DNA from 3 places in the Teredinibacter haidensis genome. Region 3 is predicted to be linked to each of the others. Evidence: riboswitches for the same ligand, from Rfam matches in the RefSeq annotation. Region 3 holds a riboswitch; each other region holds the start of a gene.

Region 1 (6,090 bases), 1.9 Mb from region 3:
CGAATAGGTATGGAGTGCCACCCCTGCTATCAATGGCTGCTACGGCTGTTACAACCCTATCTTCAGGAGTGGCCTCAGGTCGATGTGGACGTAAAACAGCGCTTCCAGTTTGGCGGTATGGCAGCTCTATTTAACCGCGAAATCGACATACTGGTAACGCCCGACCCACTGCACAGAAAAGGCGTTCGCTTTACACCGGTGTTCGACTACGAACAAGTATTGGTCGTAGGCCTTCAGCACCCGCTGGCATCAAAAGCTTATGTAATGCCGAAAGATCTGAATCATCACCAACTTTTTAGCTACCCCGTTTCCACGGAACGGCTAGACATTTACAACCAATTTCTGTTGCCTGCCAACTGTCGACCACGACAACACAAAACGGTCGAAACCACTGAGATTATGCTGCAGATGGTAGAAGCCGGTCGCGGCGTCGCCACACTGCCACAATGGCTCGTAACCGAGCTGGCGGAAACTTTTGCGGTAAAAGCGGTGCGCCTGGGACACAAAGGCATACAAAAACAGATTCACCTGGGCACGCGTGACGACGCTGATCAAACCGACTATTTACGCGCGTTTATCGAGCTGGCACTCAGACCACAGGCAGGCCCGACTGAACAACCGTATTAACGCTCCCCATCTGCGCCAGACGCTGCTGAGTGGCCGCCAACTGTTCAGAGCTTATCCACTGGTTATCGACTGTAATCCGAAACTGGTAGTCGATACCGCTATCCAGAACCCATCGAGCACTCTGCCAGGCTGCGTTACCACTGTCGTTAACACCGGTAATAAGCGGGTAATGATCGACCGGAGCTTTCACATCCAAACCAATCCAGTCGATTAATGGCAACAAGGTTTTAAGCCGACGCGGGTAGATCCCCGCGCTGTGCAAGCCGACTTTAAACCCTAGAGCTTTAACTTCTTCAATAGCCGCCCACAGACTGACCTGCGCCGTTGGCTCTCCCCCGGAAAAAACCACGGCATCCAATAATCCGCGACGGCGGGCGAGAAAATCCATCACTTGCTGCCAGCAAATTCTAGTACCACCACCGGTGGGCTGCAGCCCTTGGTTGTGGCAATAAACGCAGCGCCACGGGCAACCCTGGGCGAACACGATGGCCGCCAGCTCACCGGGATAATCAATACTGGTTAAGGGCTGAAAACCACCCACCTGCAGTGTCTTAGCTCTCGGCATGCGGCTTTTTATCTACGGTAAAAAAACGACGCTGCTGATGCTCCGCCTGCTTGCCCGCATTCCAGGCTGACACAGGGCGATGGTAGCCCATTACTCGGGTCCAGACTTCGCAGCGCACACGCTCTTCTGGTTTTAACTCGACTTTATTGTTCATCGCTAATCTCCTTCGATTTTTGTTGCAGAATGTCCTGATCACAGCGCGGGCAGTATTCATGCTCACCAGCTAAATAGCCGTGCTTGGGACAAATGGAAAACGTTGGTGTTACCGTGATGTAAGGCAGGCGAAAATTGCTGAGCGCGCGCTTAACAAGCCGGCGACAGGCATCTGCGCTTGCCAGAGGCTCGCCCAGATAGAGATGTAAAACCGTTCCACCCGTGTACTTACTTTGCAATTCCTGCTGACGCTCCAGCGCGTCGAAGGGATCCTGGGTGAAATCCACCGGTAACTGGGAGGAATTGGTGTAGTACGGACTATCCTCCGTACCTGCCTGCAGGATATCCTTAAAGCGCTTTTTATCTTCCCGCGCAAAACGATAGGTCGTGCCTTCCGCCGGTGTCGCTTCCAGGTTGTATAGATGCCCGGTTTCTTCCTGAAACTGTGTCATACGCAAACGCACATGGTCGAGCAGCCGCAGCGCCAGTGCTTTGCCGTCGGGAGTGGCAATATGCCATTGATCTTCGGAAAAATTGCGAATCATCTCATTGACACCATTTATACCCAGGGTGGAGAAATGGTTGCGCAGCGAGCCCAAATAACGCTTGGTATAAGGAAATAAGCCCGCGTCGATATGCCGCTGTATCACTTTGCGCTTAAGCTCTAGGCTGTCCCGCCCCAGGTCCAGCAACCGATCCAAGGCCTCTATCAACCCAGCCTCATTACCTTTGTGCAGGTAACCCAGGCGCGCGCAATTGATAGTTACCACACCCAGAGAGCCCGTTTGCTCGGCAGAGCCAAAGAGGCCATTACCCCGCTTTAACAGCTCCCTTAAATCCAGCTGCAGCCGGCAGCACATGGAGCGAACCATATTGGGCTCCAGCTCGGAATTGAGAAAATTTTGGAAATACGGCAGGCCGTATTTGGCTGTCATGGCAAACAGGCGCTCGGCATTCTCTGAGTGCCAGGGAAATTCACGAGTGATGTTGTACGTGGGGATAGGGAAGGTAAACACGCGGCCATTGGCGTCGCCCTCGGACATAACCTCGATATACGCGCGGTTGATCATATCCATTTCACACTGCAGCTCGCCGTAGCAAAATGGCATGGTCTCGGTGCCGATAACAGGGTTCTGCTGTTTAAGATCGTCCGGGCACACCCAATCGAACGTAAGGTTGGTAAAAGGGGTTTGCGTACCCCAGCGCGAGGGCACATTCAGGTTGTAAACCAACTCCTGAATGTGCTGGCGAACTTCGGTATAACTCAACTGATCTTTGCGCACAAATGGCGCCATATAGGTATCGAAAGAACTGAAGGCCTGGGCACCGGCCCATTCGTTCTGCAGGGTTCCCAGAAAATTCACGATCTGGCCCACGGCGCTCGACATATGTTGCGGTGGCGCTGCCTCTACCTGACCGGGCACACCGTTCAAGCCCTCGTGTAACAGCGTGCGCAGTGACCAGCCCGCGCAATAACCGCTGAGCATATCCAAATCGTGAATATGCAAGTCGCCCTTGCGGTGAGCCTCGCCTATTTGGGGCGGATACACATGATTAAGCCAGTAGTTGGCGATAATTTTTCCAGAGGTGTTAAGGATCAATCCGCCCAGCGAATACCCCTGATTGGCATTCGCAGCAACCCGCCAATCGAGCCTATCGAGATATTCGTTAACAGCTGAGGACACATCCACCAAGGTTTGCTTATCCTTTCGCAAGCGCTGATGCTGTTCGCGATAGACAATAAACGCCCGCGCTGTTTTTAAGTGATTGGCACTGATCAAGGCCTGTTCGACAATGTCTTGTACGCGCTCTATATCCACTTCACGTACTTGCAAATGACCGATAACTTTCAGTACCTGCGACGTCATTAGACTGGCTTCTGCTCCGTCCAACTCATTCGTCGCAAGCCCAGCTTTAGCGATGGCCTGCTCGATTTTGTCGCGCTCAAAAACAGCGCGACTGCCGTCGCGTTTACGCACGGCTTCTGGCATTTGAGAAAACAATGAATTGGCTGACGCCACGTTACTAGACATAAGACTCCCCGATATCTGTGGGGGGTCGCGCGGAAACTTAGTGAACGGCGGGGAAGGTAAGGTCAACAGCGTCGACCACCCTGCTGGTCCTAGCGCGAGACCCGGGTTGAGCTGTCAGCTTTCTGGCAGCACATTGGCAGGCATTCGGGCTTAAAGTGGGGATTAATACATTCCCACTTATTACCGTTGCGCGACAGCCCTGGATTCACACCAGGTTCCCCTGCATTTAGTGACACAAAGCCTACATGTTGTGCTTCTCATCACTTAAAACACATCATATAGGATAATTACTATTTTTATTTGTGATGGATCAATGACCTGAAAAGAGACGAATGTAACATCCAGCCGCTGCTTTGAGCGAGGACTTTACCAAAAGGCATCTGGAGCAGCGTACAAGCCCGCCGAGATTATCTCAGACGCTAAATAGCGATTTTACTCATTTAAACAAGCCTATAACTAACGCGACAACCTCCAATTATCTGCTATCTTTCCGACAGGCTCCCGCCCATAACAAACGGATATCTCAAAAGAGACAAGATTCAAGCTTATTCGTTTTGGACGTTGGAGGTAACCAACTGGTGAAGCTCTGATTAAATTTTAATTCGCCCCGGACGAATACATATCAACGAGGTCCAAGCGACGGTCCATCGCAAGATGGATTCACTTAAAACGTATCGTCGATAAAGGAAATTTGTAAGCATCTATATCAAACCCTATTGTAAAGAGATTACGCAACCGCTTTAACGAAAAAAATAATCTTCTACTTTTAGGGAAACATCATAGCGACGCCCGAAAAAGAATGGAAAAATGCCGTAACGTCACCACAAAATAACAGTAAGAAAAACGCGAAGCTTAGGCGAATAATTGAGCAAGCCCAAGCATCTACCTCTATTGTTTACGTGTTGCACCACCCTTATCTAGGCATTTTCTGGCAGTTGCGGATGGCGCGCATAGCGTCTATTCTTCCATTTTACTGAATAGAAAAATTTTCAATTCACGGGCATTTTTATTTTCGACAGTATAATTGGCTGATTTTGCCATTTTTCAATCATTGGATTCGATTACTTGCATACATATTATTATTGGTACGAAAAAGGAGTAGCATCGTGACGTTTCGGCGAGCGCGATCTGAAGATTGTAAAAAAATCCGGATTACTGAAATCCTTTCGGCGGCTGAAAGTGTTATCGCAGAACAGCGCTTTGAGCGCTGCAACCTCAACGACATTGCTGCCGCTGTTGGCATGAGTAAACCGGCACTCTATCGATATTTCCGCGTCAAAGAACTTATATTTTTGGAAATCTATCGCAGGGAGTTATCCGAACTAATTCCATTACTGATTAAAGCTTTTACACCGCCATCATCAGAGGCCATTACCAAGGTATTTGTTAGCCGACCCATATTTTGTCGTTTGAGCGGCATACTCACAACTGTACTCGAGCAACCACTTACGCTCGAAGAGGCCATTGACTTTAAAAGTGAAGTGGCAATATTAATGCAACCGCTCGTAAAAACGGTAGCCATAGAATTGTCGTTAACGCCCCAAAACGCGATCCAATGTATATTACAACTTTTTTCTTCCCTAATCGGCGCCTGGCACTTAAGTAACCCAAGCGCATTAATGGCAAAGGCCTACGAAATACCCGAACTTAGCGTATTTAACATGAAATTTTATGATTCGCTGTACTGGCATATTGAAGCCTTGCTTAAAGGCTATGTCGATTGATTTAAAATTTTTCAACTACTTTCCGTACGCCCCACTTAAACCACTTTTCAATAAACCACCTCATACTTTACTTGGGCAGAAGCCGTTCAAACTTGGCCCTAGGATAAGCGAACCGTCTCGCCCCCCCGAACAACCTCAGTTCCCCCCACAACACCAGATGAAATTGCGCAATTAATCTAAGCAGTATCAGTGCTAGACCAAGCCCGACGATGGTTAGCTAAATACCTATAGAGCACCAACGCCACGCAAGACGGTACGACATAGTCTGAACAGTTGACATATATCAACAGCTTAAGTTACCCTGAGTAACATAATATACCGAACGATACGGGTGCCATACCGTGTATCCGTTTCCGCCAAATTTAGCAGATCCATATAATTAATAATAATTTGGTCGTTCATCGGATACTAAACGAGCACACCAAAGAGGGCTTTAGGGACAAACTCAAACCATTCTTTCAATGAAACGCCACTCGTGAAAACCCGCCAACCTCCATAAGGCGCCGCCACGAGCATTCTGACAAAAAGCTGACTGAAGCTTTCGGAATGGTTTTTAGTGCTTAACAAAATTTAAAGACATAGTGGCGTCGAGTACTTTCCCTCAACGCCTCTTACGTTTACTTTAATTTTTAACTAAAACTAGTGATGGTAGTGAAATGGAAATACAGGACATATGGATCGTTGTGGGTGACCGGTTCTACAACTATAACAACATCTCTTCGTGTATCCTTTATAGCGACTGGAAGGATTTGGTAAAATCAGGCGAAACACATGCCGGCACCTGCCTATTCGTTCCAGGCCAAGGCCTAAGCCCCATTCAAATCGACAATATTTACAGGCAGTCTCCTTTTTTTGAAAGCTCCCCTCCCCCTATTGCCACACAAAAGCAAACACACAAGCATATTTCCGATAATATTCTTATAACAGAACCGATAAAAACTGGAGAGAACACCTATTCCTCCAAGCTTGTACTACAGGAAAATAATGA
Region 2 (6,090 bases), 190 kb from region 3:
AAGTTCAAATGCCGATGAATAAAGCAATTTAATCGCTTCGGGTATACGGTCGATATGTGCCAATGATCCATCGTAGTATTTCAGATCATTTACCATGACCTCGTCCCACAAATCATGTTGCTTTAAGGTTTTTACCAGGTATGGGTTTACCACAACAAATTCGCCGGACAAGTTAGATTTCACATACATATTTTGGTATGTGGGTTCGATTGACTGGGTAACGCCGCAAACATTAGAAATAGTAGCCGTGGGGGCAATAGCTAAACAATTACTGTTGCGCATCCCCTGCTCTTGTATTGTCTTGCGTAGGCTTCCCCAGTCCAGAGTGCTGCTTTGGTCACATTGAATATAGCTGCCGCGCTGCTCGATAAGGCGTTGATTGGAATCTAATGGTAGAACACCCTGGCTCCATAAAGACCCTTGAAAACTTGAATAACTGCCGCGCTCTTTAGCTAGGTTCGACGAGGCCTGAATAGCGTAATAGCTAACCGCTTCCATGGATTGATCTGCAAACTCTACAGCTTCCAGCGCTCCGTATGGTAGATTAAGCATATACAGTGCATCCTGAAAGCCCATAATACCCAAGCCTACTGGGCGATGCTGTAGGTTGGAGTTCCGCGCTTGCGGCACGCTGTAGTAATTGTAATCAACTACATTGTCCAACATCCGAATTGCGGTGTTGATTGTGCGTTGTAGCTTTTCCCGATTTAAGCCGTTTTCATCAATATGAGCAGCCAGATTGACTGACCCCAAATTACAGACCGCAATTTCATTGTCATTGGTATGCAACGTTATTTCGGTACACAAATTCGAGCTGTGCACAGTACCCACATGCTGATTGGTATAGCGGATATTGCACGGGTCTTTGAAGGTAATCCAGGGGTGTCCTGTTTCAAACAACATACCGAGCATCTTGCGCCACAAGTCTAAGGCCTTCACCGTTTTGTACATGCGCAGTTCACCGCGCCCTGCTTTGGCCTCGTATTGGATATAAGCATCTTCAAACGCCTGCCCATAGAGTTCATGCAGATCGGGTGCTTCTTCGGGTGAAAGTAAAGTCCATTCACCCTCTTCTGCTACCCGTTTCATAAATAAATCTGGCACCCAATTCGCGGTGTTCATATCGTGGGTTCGACGACGCTCATCACCGGTATTTTTGCGTAGCTCTAAAAACTCTTCTATGTCGATATGCCAGGTTTCAAGGTAGGCACACATTGCCCCTTTTCGCTTGCCACCTTGGTTAACAGCAACGGCAGTATCATTGGCAACTTTTAAAAAGGGTACAACGCCCTGCGATTCCCCGTTAGTGCCTTTAATATGCGCACCAAGGCCACGTACACGTGTCCAGTCGTTACCTAAACCGCCAGCAAATTTCGATAACAGAGCGTTATCCTTAAGCGATGAATATATACCGTCCAGATCATCCGGCACTGTGGTCAGGTAACAGGACGACAATTGTGGTCGCAACGTACCGGAATTAAACAGCGTGGGTGTCGAACTCATAAAATCAAATGACGACAATAGCGTATAAAATTCAATGCAGCGCTGCTCTCGATTGATTTCATTTATCGCAAGCCCCATGGCTACGCGCATAAAAAAAGCCTGAGGTAATTCCAAGCGCTGTTGGTTGCTATGAATAAAGTACCGGTCGTAAAGTGTTTGCAGGCCTAAATAGGTGAATTGTAAATCTCGCTCTGGCAATAAAGCTGCCGATAATTTGTCTAGATCGAAACGTGCTAGCTCGGAGTCGAGTAACTCAAGATCAACTGCACGTTTAATGTAAGCCTTAAAGTAGTCGCCATATAAATTCGACATTTCTGACTGAGTCGCTTCATGTTTCCGATCAAAGACAAAACTCAAAGCCTCGCGACGACAGTTGTCCAACAGCAAGCGTGCCGATACCTGGGAGTAATTTGGCTCCTGATCGATCAGGCTACGAGCGCTCATAACCAGTGCCGCATACAGATCCTCTTCTTTCATACCATCGTAAACAGCATTCAAGGTGATCCGCATCACCTTGTGCGCGTCGATATCCTCTAGCCCGCTGACAGCCTCATCAATTACGTTCTGCAGGCGTGTCTGATTCAATGGTTGTCGACTGCCGTCATTCAATACAATGCTAATCGTGGCTGACGACGACGTATCGTCGGTTTGTTTCGACGCCCGCTGCTGAGCGTGCTGATCCCGGTATAGCACGTAGGCACGCGCGACTTTTTGTTCGCCATTGCGCATTAGCCCGAGTTCAACTTGGTCCTGAATGTCTTCAATATGTACCGTTCCGGCTTCAGGAAGGCGACGAAACAAGGCTTTGATCACTTGGTCAGTGATTTGGTCGACCTTTTCGTGTATTCGGCTAGATGCGGCCGCGGTGCTTCCCTCGACAGCGAGGAAAGCCTTGGTGACGGCCACCATAATCTTACTGCGGTCAAATACTGTGAGTTTGCCATTGCGGCGAATAACGCGATATTCGCTGTGCGTGGGTGCGTTATCTATGGCGGTGTGGGTGGAATGGCTGAGATGGTCTTCAGTGACGATTGGGTCGTTTTGCATGCTTTGTTCCTGGCCCGGATGCCAGGGAATGAAAGCGCAAAATACCGACGACTTTCAAACCCGGGCCTTTACGCGAGACGCTGGTTAATAAGAAAGGTAATCGGACTTAAGCGGTCTGTAATATTCAGCCTGCTATCACCGTTGCGCGACAGTTCCGGATTCTCACCGGATTCCCCTATACTCAACCCTTAGCCACTATATGTGGTGGCCATAAATTGATGTGGCACAAGTTATAGTAATTAAGGCTGTTTGGCAAGTAGCGTTTTTAAGTGAATTGTGGTGCGTATTTATTTTACGTCATCAAAATTTATAGAACGTTAAATACTTGCAAACGTTTTACCTTGTCTTGGTCGCTCCCCTTAAAAAGTCAGAAGTATTAAGGCGATTTGTGCACTCATAACGACCGACCTGAAGCTCAGGACTGATGCCGCGCCAGATCGCTCCCGAACCTTGGAATATTGGTTTTCGGCGTCGCCTGGAAAAGGTCATACCAAAGGGGAAAAGGTAGGTATTTCCGCTGAAAAATACTTCGACTCCCAAGCTTCGGAGGCACAAAACAATATTTTTGGAGTTTGATTCACTTTTCCGTATTTTAAACAACCTTGTTGAATCGGTCGGTTTCGCACATTCAAAATCAATATTGGTGAGCATGCGGTTTACATAAGAGATGCTCGGCTTCATAAAATTGGCCAGCTGAATTCTCGTATGTTTCTATTTCTATCGTCTATAGACCTATTTTAACCAAGAGGCGATTTGAGATTGAGTAGGCACTGAACCACTATGAATTACTATTCCATCAATTACCACGGCAGGAGTACTCATAACGCCGTAAGACATGATGACTTCAGGACTTGTTTCTTTGGATACGTTGACGTCGCAATTTTCTTCTGTCGCAATTTCTCTAATTAGCTCGGCGGTTTTTACGCACTTGGTGCACCCGCTGCCGAGAACTTTAATGTTCTTCATAGTTATTTCCTCAGAAAATAGGGCTAATAAAGTTAAACACCCAACCAACAACAGTAAAAGCTGTTAGCAGTATGGCGAATAAAATACATAGAAGTTTCCACTGCATGACTTGCTTGAGCAAAATAAACTCGGGAAAGCTGGCCGCCACCGTACTCATGCAAAATGCCAAAGTCGTCCCCACTGGCAAGCCATTAATGATAAGGCTTTCCATGACAGGAATAACGCCGGTAGCATTCGAATACAGCGGAATCCCGAGAAGTACTGCGGCAGGGACAGACCACCACTGGCCATCACCGAGGCGGTTTTCGATCCAGCTATCCGGTACAAACCCATGTAAGACGGCCCCGAGACCCACACCGACAATAACCCACTTCCAAACGCGGGAAAAAATTTCTAGCGTTTCGGACTTGGCGAATGCGTGACGCTCTTTAAATTTTATTGGGGACTTAGCAAAAGTGATTATATCTTGATTGTATTGCGTTTTTCTACCGCGCTCCAAGGCCTTTGCTGCAAACGATTGAAGCCATCTCTCGGCACGAATCACATCAAGGAAAATACCACCGACAATCCCGACGAATACACCGACTAAAACGTAAAGAAAAGTGAACTTCCATCCAAGTAAGCTCACCAATAGCAGCACCGCAACCTCGTTGACCAATGGGGAGGTCAACAGGAAAGCCATGGTAATCCCGACAGGGATACCCGCAGAAGTAAAGCCTAAAAAAACCGGAATACTGGAACAGGAACAAAACGGTGTAATGGCACCAAAACCGGACCCGAGAAAATACCCAACGCCCTTATGCTTACTCGCCAAAAAATCTCTGACTCTTTCCACATCTAAAGACACGCGTAGTAAGGCAATAGTGTAGATCATGACCACCAGCAGCACGTAAATTTTACTGACATCTTCTATAAAAAAGTGTGTGGCGTCGGCAAGTTTACTTTGCGGATCGAAACTCAGAGCACCGTAGGTTATCCAGTCAGCAAGCTTTGTGAAAATGGTAAACATCAATATTCCTTAAACCAATTATGCATATTGATTCAGACTGATAGATGGCGAATACCAGCAGTTTAAACTTAACATTCACAACAGGGGAAAGCATCGAGCGCAACGACCTACTTTGATACGCGGTATCACATATACGAATAGCTTGTAATCTTTAAAATAAAATCCCATACACGTATTAGAGGTCCGGCCGGCAAAAAGGTTGAATTTAGCCACTTCGTACCTAACCTGATGATTTATATGAAAATATTGGTCATCTTCTCATGGAAGAATTGTGCGAATTTCACGCATCAATTTCTTTGTTTTAAGGTATTATGGGGCTCCCTTGCTCTAGTGCTAATTGGTCGCCAACGTTAAGCTTTTTCTCTTCTAGTAACCGATTCATCATACCTGTCTTAAATGAGACTTCCGCTTCTAGCTTGCCTATAGACACTGATGCCTCTGCCTTCCAGGTCTGTAGTTCTTCATTCAGTATTTTAAGCTTGTCGAGTTCCGCTGATTGGCCTTTCAATTCAGATACTTGTGCTTTAAGTGAATCTGCTTCCTCCGCTTTAGATTCCAATCGCGCTATTAATCTGCGCTGTTCAGATTCTAGGATTGAAGTATCTTTTTGCGTAGCGCTGAGTTCAGCCGCAAAGCGTCCGTTATCCTTATTTAACTGTGTAATATCGGTTTGTTTAACTGAAAGAGTTTGATTGAGTGTCCGAATTTCAGCTTGAAGCTGCTGATTATGCTGCTCATGCTTCCGTTGATCCTGATCGCGCTGATCTTTTACCGACGTTCGATAATGCTCCATGGATTCTCGGTTATGACAATGTTTTTCTTCCAACGACTCGATCTGGGTCTGCCTTTCAGCTAGTAGCGCCTGAAGTTTTTCTTCCGTTTGACTGGCTTGGGTTACTTTTGCTTTTAAAGCTTCTTCGGCGACCTTGCTCGCGGCTAACTCAGCGAGCGCGTTTTGTAGGCGAGACTCCTTTTCTTCAAGCGTTTTTTTATCGGCGGCTAACGTGTCCTCAAGCTCTTTAGTGCGGGTCATGAGCGACTGCACTTGATTCTGATGCCTGACGTGGTTCTCGTCTATAACCGCTTGCGCTTCCTGTTTTAGTGTGGAAGCCAGGCGGCCAACAAGCTCTTTTATCGGCTGGCTGAGCAGCGCCTCGTCATCCGGTCGACCCGACGCCTCCTCTTCAATCTCGCGTAGATAGCGATGGATGGTTGACTTGGAGCCGGTGTTGCCCAGCTCCACGCGAATTGCATCAATGGACGGGTTTTCGCCTCGACTGATTAGGGTTTCGCGCGCTTTGGATACTAATGCTTTGTTAACGCCGCCTCTTGCCATAGTTTACCTCTCGATATTTCGTACTGTATTACATACCATGTATATACATACTATATTAAACGCTATCCATAAAAACAGGTATATTTGTCCAAAAACCAGTACGAAATAAGGGCTTACGGGTTGCTTAGTCACTTCGCGTCATTGATTGAACTACAGTCTTAATCAAGCTGCACCCATACTTTCCGAGTTAAAAGCACGACAAAAACCGATAGCCAATCGGTTTTTGTCG
Region 3 (6,090 bases):
AATTCAATAAGCGTTATCTCGAATCTCCCTACAACCCCGCCTCTTACACCTTGTTTGGCCGCACCGCTGCGGCTGCCTGTGACCTGTTTGAATCTATGACACGGCGCTACTCAAAGCCCTTATGGGGATTGAATTCAACACTTGTTGGCGATATTGAGATTGCTGTGCAGGAAAGGGTGATCTGGGAGAAACCCTTCTGTCGATTACTCCATTTCGAGCGCAGCAGGGAAGGGCTGGCGAAGGCACATGGTAAAGCCGGCTGGACACACCCTCGTCTGCTGTTGGTAGCACCTCTATCCGGGCACTATGCAACACTACTGCGCGGTACAGTTGACGCTTTTCTGTCGGAATACGAAGTCTATGTCACCGAATGGACCGATGCTCGGGAAGTCCCGTTAAGCGAGGGACGGTTTGATCTCAATGATTATATTGACTACATCATTGAAATGATTGAGGTATTGGGGCCGGATATTCATATTATCAGTATCTGCCAGCCCGGCCCGCCAGTTCTCGCGGCGGTGGCGGTGATGTCAGAACAGGATAACGAAAGTTTGCCTTCGACAATGACGTTTATGGGCTCGCCAATTGATACTCGCCTGTCCCCAACCACGCCAAACAAAATTGCCATGGAGCGCAGTTTCGATTGGTTTAAAGATAATATGATCTATACGGTTCCCTGGCCAAACAAAGGCATTATGCGCCGTGTCTACCCCGGCTTTTTACAGCTCAGTGGTTTTATTACCATGAACCAGGACCGTCACGTAACCGCCCACAATAAATATTTTGAGCACCTAGTTGAGGGTGACTGTGATAGTGCGCAAAGGCATCGGGATTTCTACAACGAATATCTCGCTGTACTTGATTTAACGGAAGAGTTTTATCTGCAAACCATCAGTGATATTTTCCAGGAGCATCGTTTGCCCAAAGGTGAATTTATGCATCGAGGTCAGTTGGTGCAACCTTCAAAAATAACAAAGGTGGGCTTGATGACGATAGAGGGTGAAAATGATGATATATCCGGAATTGGTCAAACCCAGGCCGCGCATACATTATGCGTGAATATACCGCAGGAGAGTCAACTCGATTATATTCAAACGGGTGTGGGGCATTATGGTGTTTTCAGTGGTCGTCGCTTTCGCGCAAACGTAAAGCCAAAAATTGAGGACTTTATGCTAAAACATTTCGATGTAAAACGTGAAAACCACTTTCAAAAGGCTAACGAGCCTTTATTCTTCAGTAAAACCAACGGGCACTTATAGAACGTTGGCAGCATGAGGGCTTAGCGAACGTCGATTAGCCCTGGAGCAGAAATAACCCGCTGAGTAGATACAAGTTTAGGGGGCTCCAGACTAAAAGGTGCTGGGATGTTTGAGTTTTTCAAGTAAAACAGGCGAGTGTTTTCTCGATTCATCTGAGTTATAACATCTTTAAAATATCGATAGAAAAGCGTGTCTAAAGAACCCTCTTTGTGAGCGATTTTCAATCCGTGCTCCAGCCGCGCTGTTAGTTTTGGGTGGTGCTTACTCACCTGGAAAAACACCGGGAAAGGGTAGTAAAGAACAATACCCGGCACAATCGCAAGATTGCCGTAATCCGGTCCCACTTCACTTAACGATTGCACGGCTTCACCGGCACTTAAAGGTATATAGTCGAAGCGTCCTCGGCTCAGCATAAAAAAGAGCGATTCGAACGAGGAGCCTACCACCAGCGGTAGGCCATTTTCTTTATACACTGGGACATCGGCCCAATAGTTAACCTGTCCAGCTTTAAGCTTCTGCAAATCAGCGTAGTTTTCTATGCTGGCAAATATGTGAAGATCTTGCTTGCGGGCAATTAAAACACGATAACCTAGGAGCCCATGCAGTAATGGAACGCTAATAACATTTAGCTCTCCATCCATCTCCAACTTGCGGGCGGGTAGGGGGTTGGTGAAGAAGTTAACCTCTTTTCCCTCTGCTACTACCCGTCTTCCACGATCGTAGTTTACTTGTAGGTAATGAACGCTAAATTCGTAAGGACCATGTGTGGGCTGGGTAATATCCAGAAGGTGCTCGGCAAGAAGAGATTCGTAAGTGGCCCTTGTTGTGCTTAATCCTGTCGCCCAAAATTTTGCCTGCAATGGGGGCTGGGCAAAACTGAAGGCACTGCAGGCAACCCCCAAAAAGGCGAGGGTTATCCGTGCCGATAAAGTGTGGCGTTTGGTCATTAGTTTTATTTTTATCGTTATATTGTCAGTTGATGGGCCGCGATGGCCCAAAAAGGACAATTATAGCGCGTACTTGTCGTGGCGCGAAATTCATTCAGGTGAATAAATAGACGGCTATCATGTCACGGTTGTTATAGAGGGTCAATTTGGTCCAATACTGGCTTTCGTCTTACCTATATTTAGTACAAAATTGGCGTAGGTAGTTTTAATCGTTAGTGGTTTTTGGGGGAGTTGACAGCATTATGCATTTGTTTGTGTACGGTTCACTTATGTATCCTCGCGTGTGGCGATCAATTGTAAAGGGGCGTTACGGCCAGCAGAACGCAGAGCTAAAGGGGTATCGCTGTGTTCAGGTCAGGAATCAGCACTACCCCATGATTTATTCGGTGCGTGGAGGTGATAGCGTAGAGGGACAGGTGTATTTCCATGTTCGGGCTAAAGATATTAAGCGCTTAACGTTGTTCGAAGGGAAAGAGTACACCTTGCGGCCGGTTCATCTTTTGCTCGATTCTCCTCTTATGGGCAGTCGAAGGCTGAAGGCGGCAACCTTTGTTGCCTCCCGCTTAGGTCGGTTCAAAGCGGGGGAAAGGAAGTGGAATAGGGGTGAGTTTGTTCAATCCGGTTTGGACCACTTTTGTAAACGCTTCGTTGGATTTAATCGAATTTAATGGGCAAGTTGACATTCTAATGGCGCCTCTATACAGTCGCCGCCAGTTACAGGTGCTTGCGCGACGCCGCAAGATAAATGGGAAGTTTGGTGAAAACCCAACGCTGCCCCCGCAACGGTAAAAGCTACTTTTAGTAGGTAATAGCCCGATACCAGCCTGTTTCATTTTCGTTGATGGAGCGGAGGGCTACCATCCTGGAGTGATCCCCGACTTGCGGACAGCGTTACCTGCGGCATAGCCGTATTCAATACTAACCAGTATTTGTAGCCGTCTTATCAAACTTGTCTACATCATCCCTGGCTGCCTCCCTCATTAGCTTGCTTTTACGCTTATGAGGACTAACATGAAAAAATCTGTTTTATTCACCGCTATTAATGCTGTGATTTTCTCTTCCTATTCCCTTGCGCAACCACTTCTTGAAGAAACCGTTGTAACGGCATCAAAAAACGAAACGCCTATTCGTCAGATCGGCGCTTCCGTTACGGTTATTGATGAGCAGGAAATCGAGCTACGTGGTTACAATGCGATTGCCGATCTATTGCGTACAGAGGCCGGCGTATCCGTTAGTAATAGCGGCGGTGCAGGTAAAGTCACTAGTTTGCGTATTCGCGGAGAAGAAGGTTATCGAACCCTGGTGTTAATCGATGGTATCGAAATGTCGGACCCAACAGGCCCGCAGGTAAGCACCGCAATGGAACATATCAATGCCAATGGTGAAATCGAAAAAGTAGAAATATTGCGTGGGCCGCAGGGCTTTGTATATGGTGCGGATGCGGGTGGTGTCGTCAATATTTTTACCCGGACGGTAGATGAAGGGATTCAAGGCCAAATTGGCGTTCAGGGGGGAAGCTACCAGCAACAGGATGTAAATGGCTATATTGCCAGTGGTAGTGCTCGGGGCGATGTTTTTTTGTCGGCTGCAAAAAACTCTACCGATGGTTATAACTCGCTGGTGAGCGATAGCGAAGCAGACAAAGATGGTTACGAGAATCAAACCCTGCACTTTAAAGGCGGTTTAAACTTATCGGAGAACTGGCGGGCTCAATTCGTGCTTCGCGATGTGGAGGGAAACACGGAATATGATAATTGTGGCTACCCGACAACGCACGACTGCAAGTCGGACTATAGTCAGCAAGCAGGGCGTTTGTCCGCCAGCTATAGTGGCGAAAAAATGAACCACCAGTTGGCCCTAGCCAAAACCAATACGGAGAGGGATTATTTGGCCGATGGCGTATTCTCTTACGGCTACAAGGGTGATGTAGAAAAAGTCGAGTATCTCGGAAGCGCTAAAATCTTGGCAAATAGTACTCTCGTGTTTGGGTTAGATAATAAGTCTGAAACCGTTGTTATAGAGGGTGGAGACGATTTATCTCAGGATCAGTCGGCGGTTTTTGCCGAGTGGCAGGGCCAATTTTCCGATAATGCGTTCTACACCTTTGGTGGGCGTTATGATGACAGCGATGATTTTGGAGAGCACTTCAGCTATCGCGCGACTACGGCATGGGTTCAAAGTGAAAAAAATAGCGATGGTGTCGACCAAGGGCTTAAATATAGAGCCAGCTTTGGCACCGGCTTCAGAGCGCCCAGTTTGTATGAGATTGCTTACAATGCTGGCCCTGATGCGTTCGGCGCGGCAGCCGAAACGGTCTTAACTGAAGAGCAAAGCCGTGGCTTTGATATCGGCGTGGATTATTTTATTGACGGTAAAGCGTTAGTGCAACTTACTTACTTTAACCAGAAAATAGAAGACGAAATATATTACGACATGGCGTCTTATTCTGGCTATTTACAGCGTTCGGGAACAACCTCATCTAAGGGCGTTGAATTGGCTGCCGATTACGCCTTTAGCAGCACGATTAAATTTGTCGGTAACGTTACCCATAACGAAAGTGAAACGTCCGATAATTTACCCCGTCTTCGTCGCCCACAACTACAGGGCAACATGGGACTACAATTCGCTTTTATGGATAATAATTTGAATATGCTGGCGAATCTGCGTTTGGCGACGGATGCTGATGATGAAGTCTATGATAATGACACCTATCAGAATGTTCGCGTACCTTTAGACGATTACCAGGTGCTGGATGTAAGCGCGAACTACTCACTGAAAGACTGGACCTTTAGTTTGCGCGTAGAAAATTTGACAGATAAAAATTATGAAGAAGTAACCAACTATAATACCGGCGGGCGTAAAGCTTATCTGGGTGCTAAGTTTACTTTCTAATAAGGTCAAACTGATGGATAAAGATGCTAAACACAAACGCGCCATGGAAAAACAAAAAGCGCAGGTGGATAAAACGATTGCCAGTGCCAATCAGGAACGCGGTGTCTCGGTTTTATTGACTGGAAACGGCAAGGGAAAATCCAGTTCAGCTTTTGGTATGGTCATTCGCGCCCTCGGCTATGGACAGAAAGTGGGCGTCGTTCAGTTTATTAAAGGTGAGCAGTTGTCTGGCGAAGAAATTTATCTGCGGGAGAAATGTCCAGATGTATTTCTATACCAGATGGCAACGGGTTTTACTTGGGACACGCAGGACAGATCCTCCGATATAGATGCGGCGAAAAAAACCTGGGGATACGCAAAAAAATTACTGACTGATGCAAGTTTTGATCTGGTTGTGCTCGACGAGCTTACCTACATGTTGGCTTATCAATACCTGGATGAAGACGAGGTGGTCAACGCGATCAAAAACAGACCTCATCAGCAAAGCGTCGTTCTTACTGGTCGGGGTGGCGGCAGTGCCCTCAGGGAAGTTGTTGATACCGTATCGGAAGTTAAGGAAATAAAGCACGCTTTTCGCGCTGGGATTCAGGCGCGTAAAGGGGTCGACTATTAAGCGGGTTGCTAAATGCTGATTAAGCCAGCAGATTTATCGAGGATTTGGCCGTGGATAGCAAGCCTTTCGCTAGGGCTGCTGCTTTTTAGTTTGCTGTGCTCATTACTCTTTGGGGCAGTGCCCCTTAGTGTTAGTCAATTTATCTCGTGGGTGGGTGGTAACGATACAAGCCAGGCAGGGCTTATTATAGAGCGCTTACGCCTACCTCGCGCATTGTTGGCGATGGCAGTGGGCAGTATATTGGCGGTTAGCGGTGCCGCAACACAGGGGCTTTTCCGCAATCCGCTTGCCGATCCATCGCTTATTGGTGTGAGCGCCGGTGCTGCAGCCGGGGCCAGCATAGTGATTGTATTACTACACCAGTGGGAGTGGGGGATTT

What was found. Region 3 has a riboswitch for cobalamin ahead of H5715_RS06615 (TonB-dependent receptor plug domain-containing protein). Riboswitches for the same ligand answer to the same signal wherever they lie in the genome.
Region 1: another riboswitch for cobalamin. It lies ahead of H5715_RS19155 (ribonucleoside triphosphate reductase); the one in region 3 lies ahead of H5715_RS06615 (TonB-dependent receptor plug domain-containing protein).
Region 2: another riboswitch for cobalamin. It lies ahead of H5715_RS05780 (ribonucleoside-diphosphate reductase subunit alpha); the one in region 3 lies ahead of H5715_RS06615 (TonB-dependent receptor plug domain-containing protein).

Annotation. Positions count from the first base shown of each region.
Region 1 covers NZ_CP060084.1:4,698,029-4,704,118, reverse strand. The annotation lists gene H5715_RS19170 (LysR family transcriptional regulator) at 1-627, shown strand, start outside; gene H5715_RS19165 (anaerobic ribonucleoside-triphosphate reductase activating protein) at 590-1,192, opposite strand; gene nrdD (anaerobic ribonucleoside-triphosphate reductase) at 1,179-1,346, opposite strand; gene H5715_RS19155 (ribonucleoside triphosphate reductase) at 1,336-3,378, opposite strand; cobalamin riboswitch at 3,497-3,638, opposite strand; gene H5715_RS19150 (TetR/AcrR family transcriptional regulator) at 4,485-5,102, shown strand; gene H5715_RS19145 (AfsA-related hotdog domain-containing protein) at 5,759-6,090, shown strand, end outside.
Region 2 covers NZ_CP060084.1:1,502,260-1,508,349, forward strand. The annotation lists gene H5715_RS05780 (ribonucleoside-diphosphate reductase subunit alpha) at 1-2,550, opposite strand, end outside; cobalamin riboswitch at 2,625-2,756, opposite strand; gene H5715_RS05785 (thioredoxin family protein) at 3,283-3,516, opposite strand; gene H5715_RS05790 (permease) at 3,527-4,525, opposite strand; gene H5715_RS05795 (DNA-binding protein) at 4,827-5,861, opposite strand.
Region 3 covers NZ_CP060084.1:1,687,541-1,693,630, reverse strand. The annotation lists gene H5715_RS06630 (polyhydroxyalkanoate depolymerase) at 1-1,259, shown strand, start outside; gene H5715_RS06625 (type 2 periplasmic-binding domain-containing protein) at 1,280-2,206, opposite strand; gene H5715_RS06620 (gamma-glutamylcyclotransferase family protein) at 2,449-2,874, shown strand; cobalamin riboswitch at 2,908-3,048, shown strand; gene H5715_RS06615 (TonB-dependent receptor plug domain-containing protein) at 3,218-5,098, shown strand; gene cobO (cob(I)yrinic acid a,c-diamide adenosyltransferase) at 5,112-5,711, shown strand; gene H5715_RS06605 (FecCD family ABC transporter permease) at 5,724-6,090, shown strand, end outside.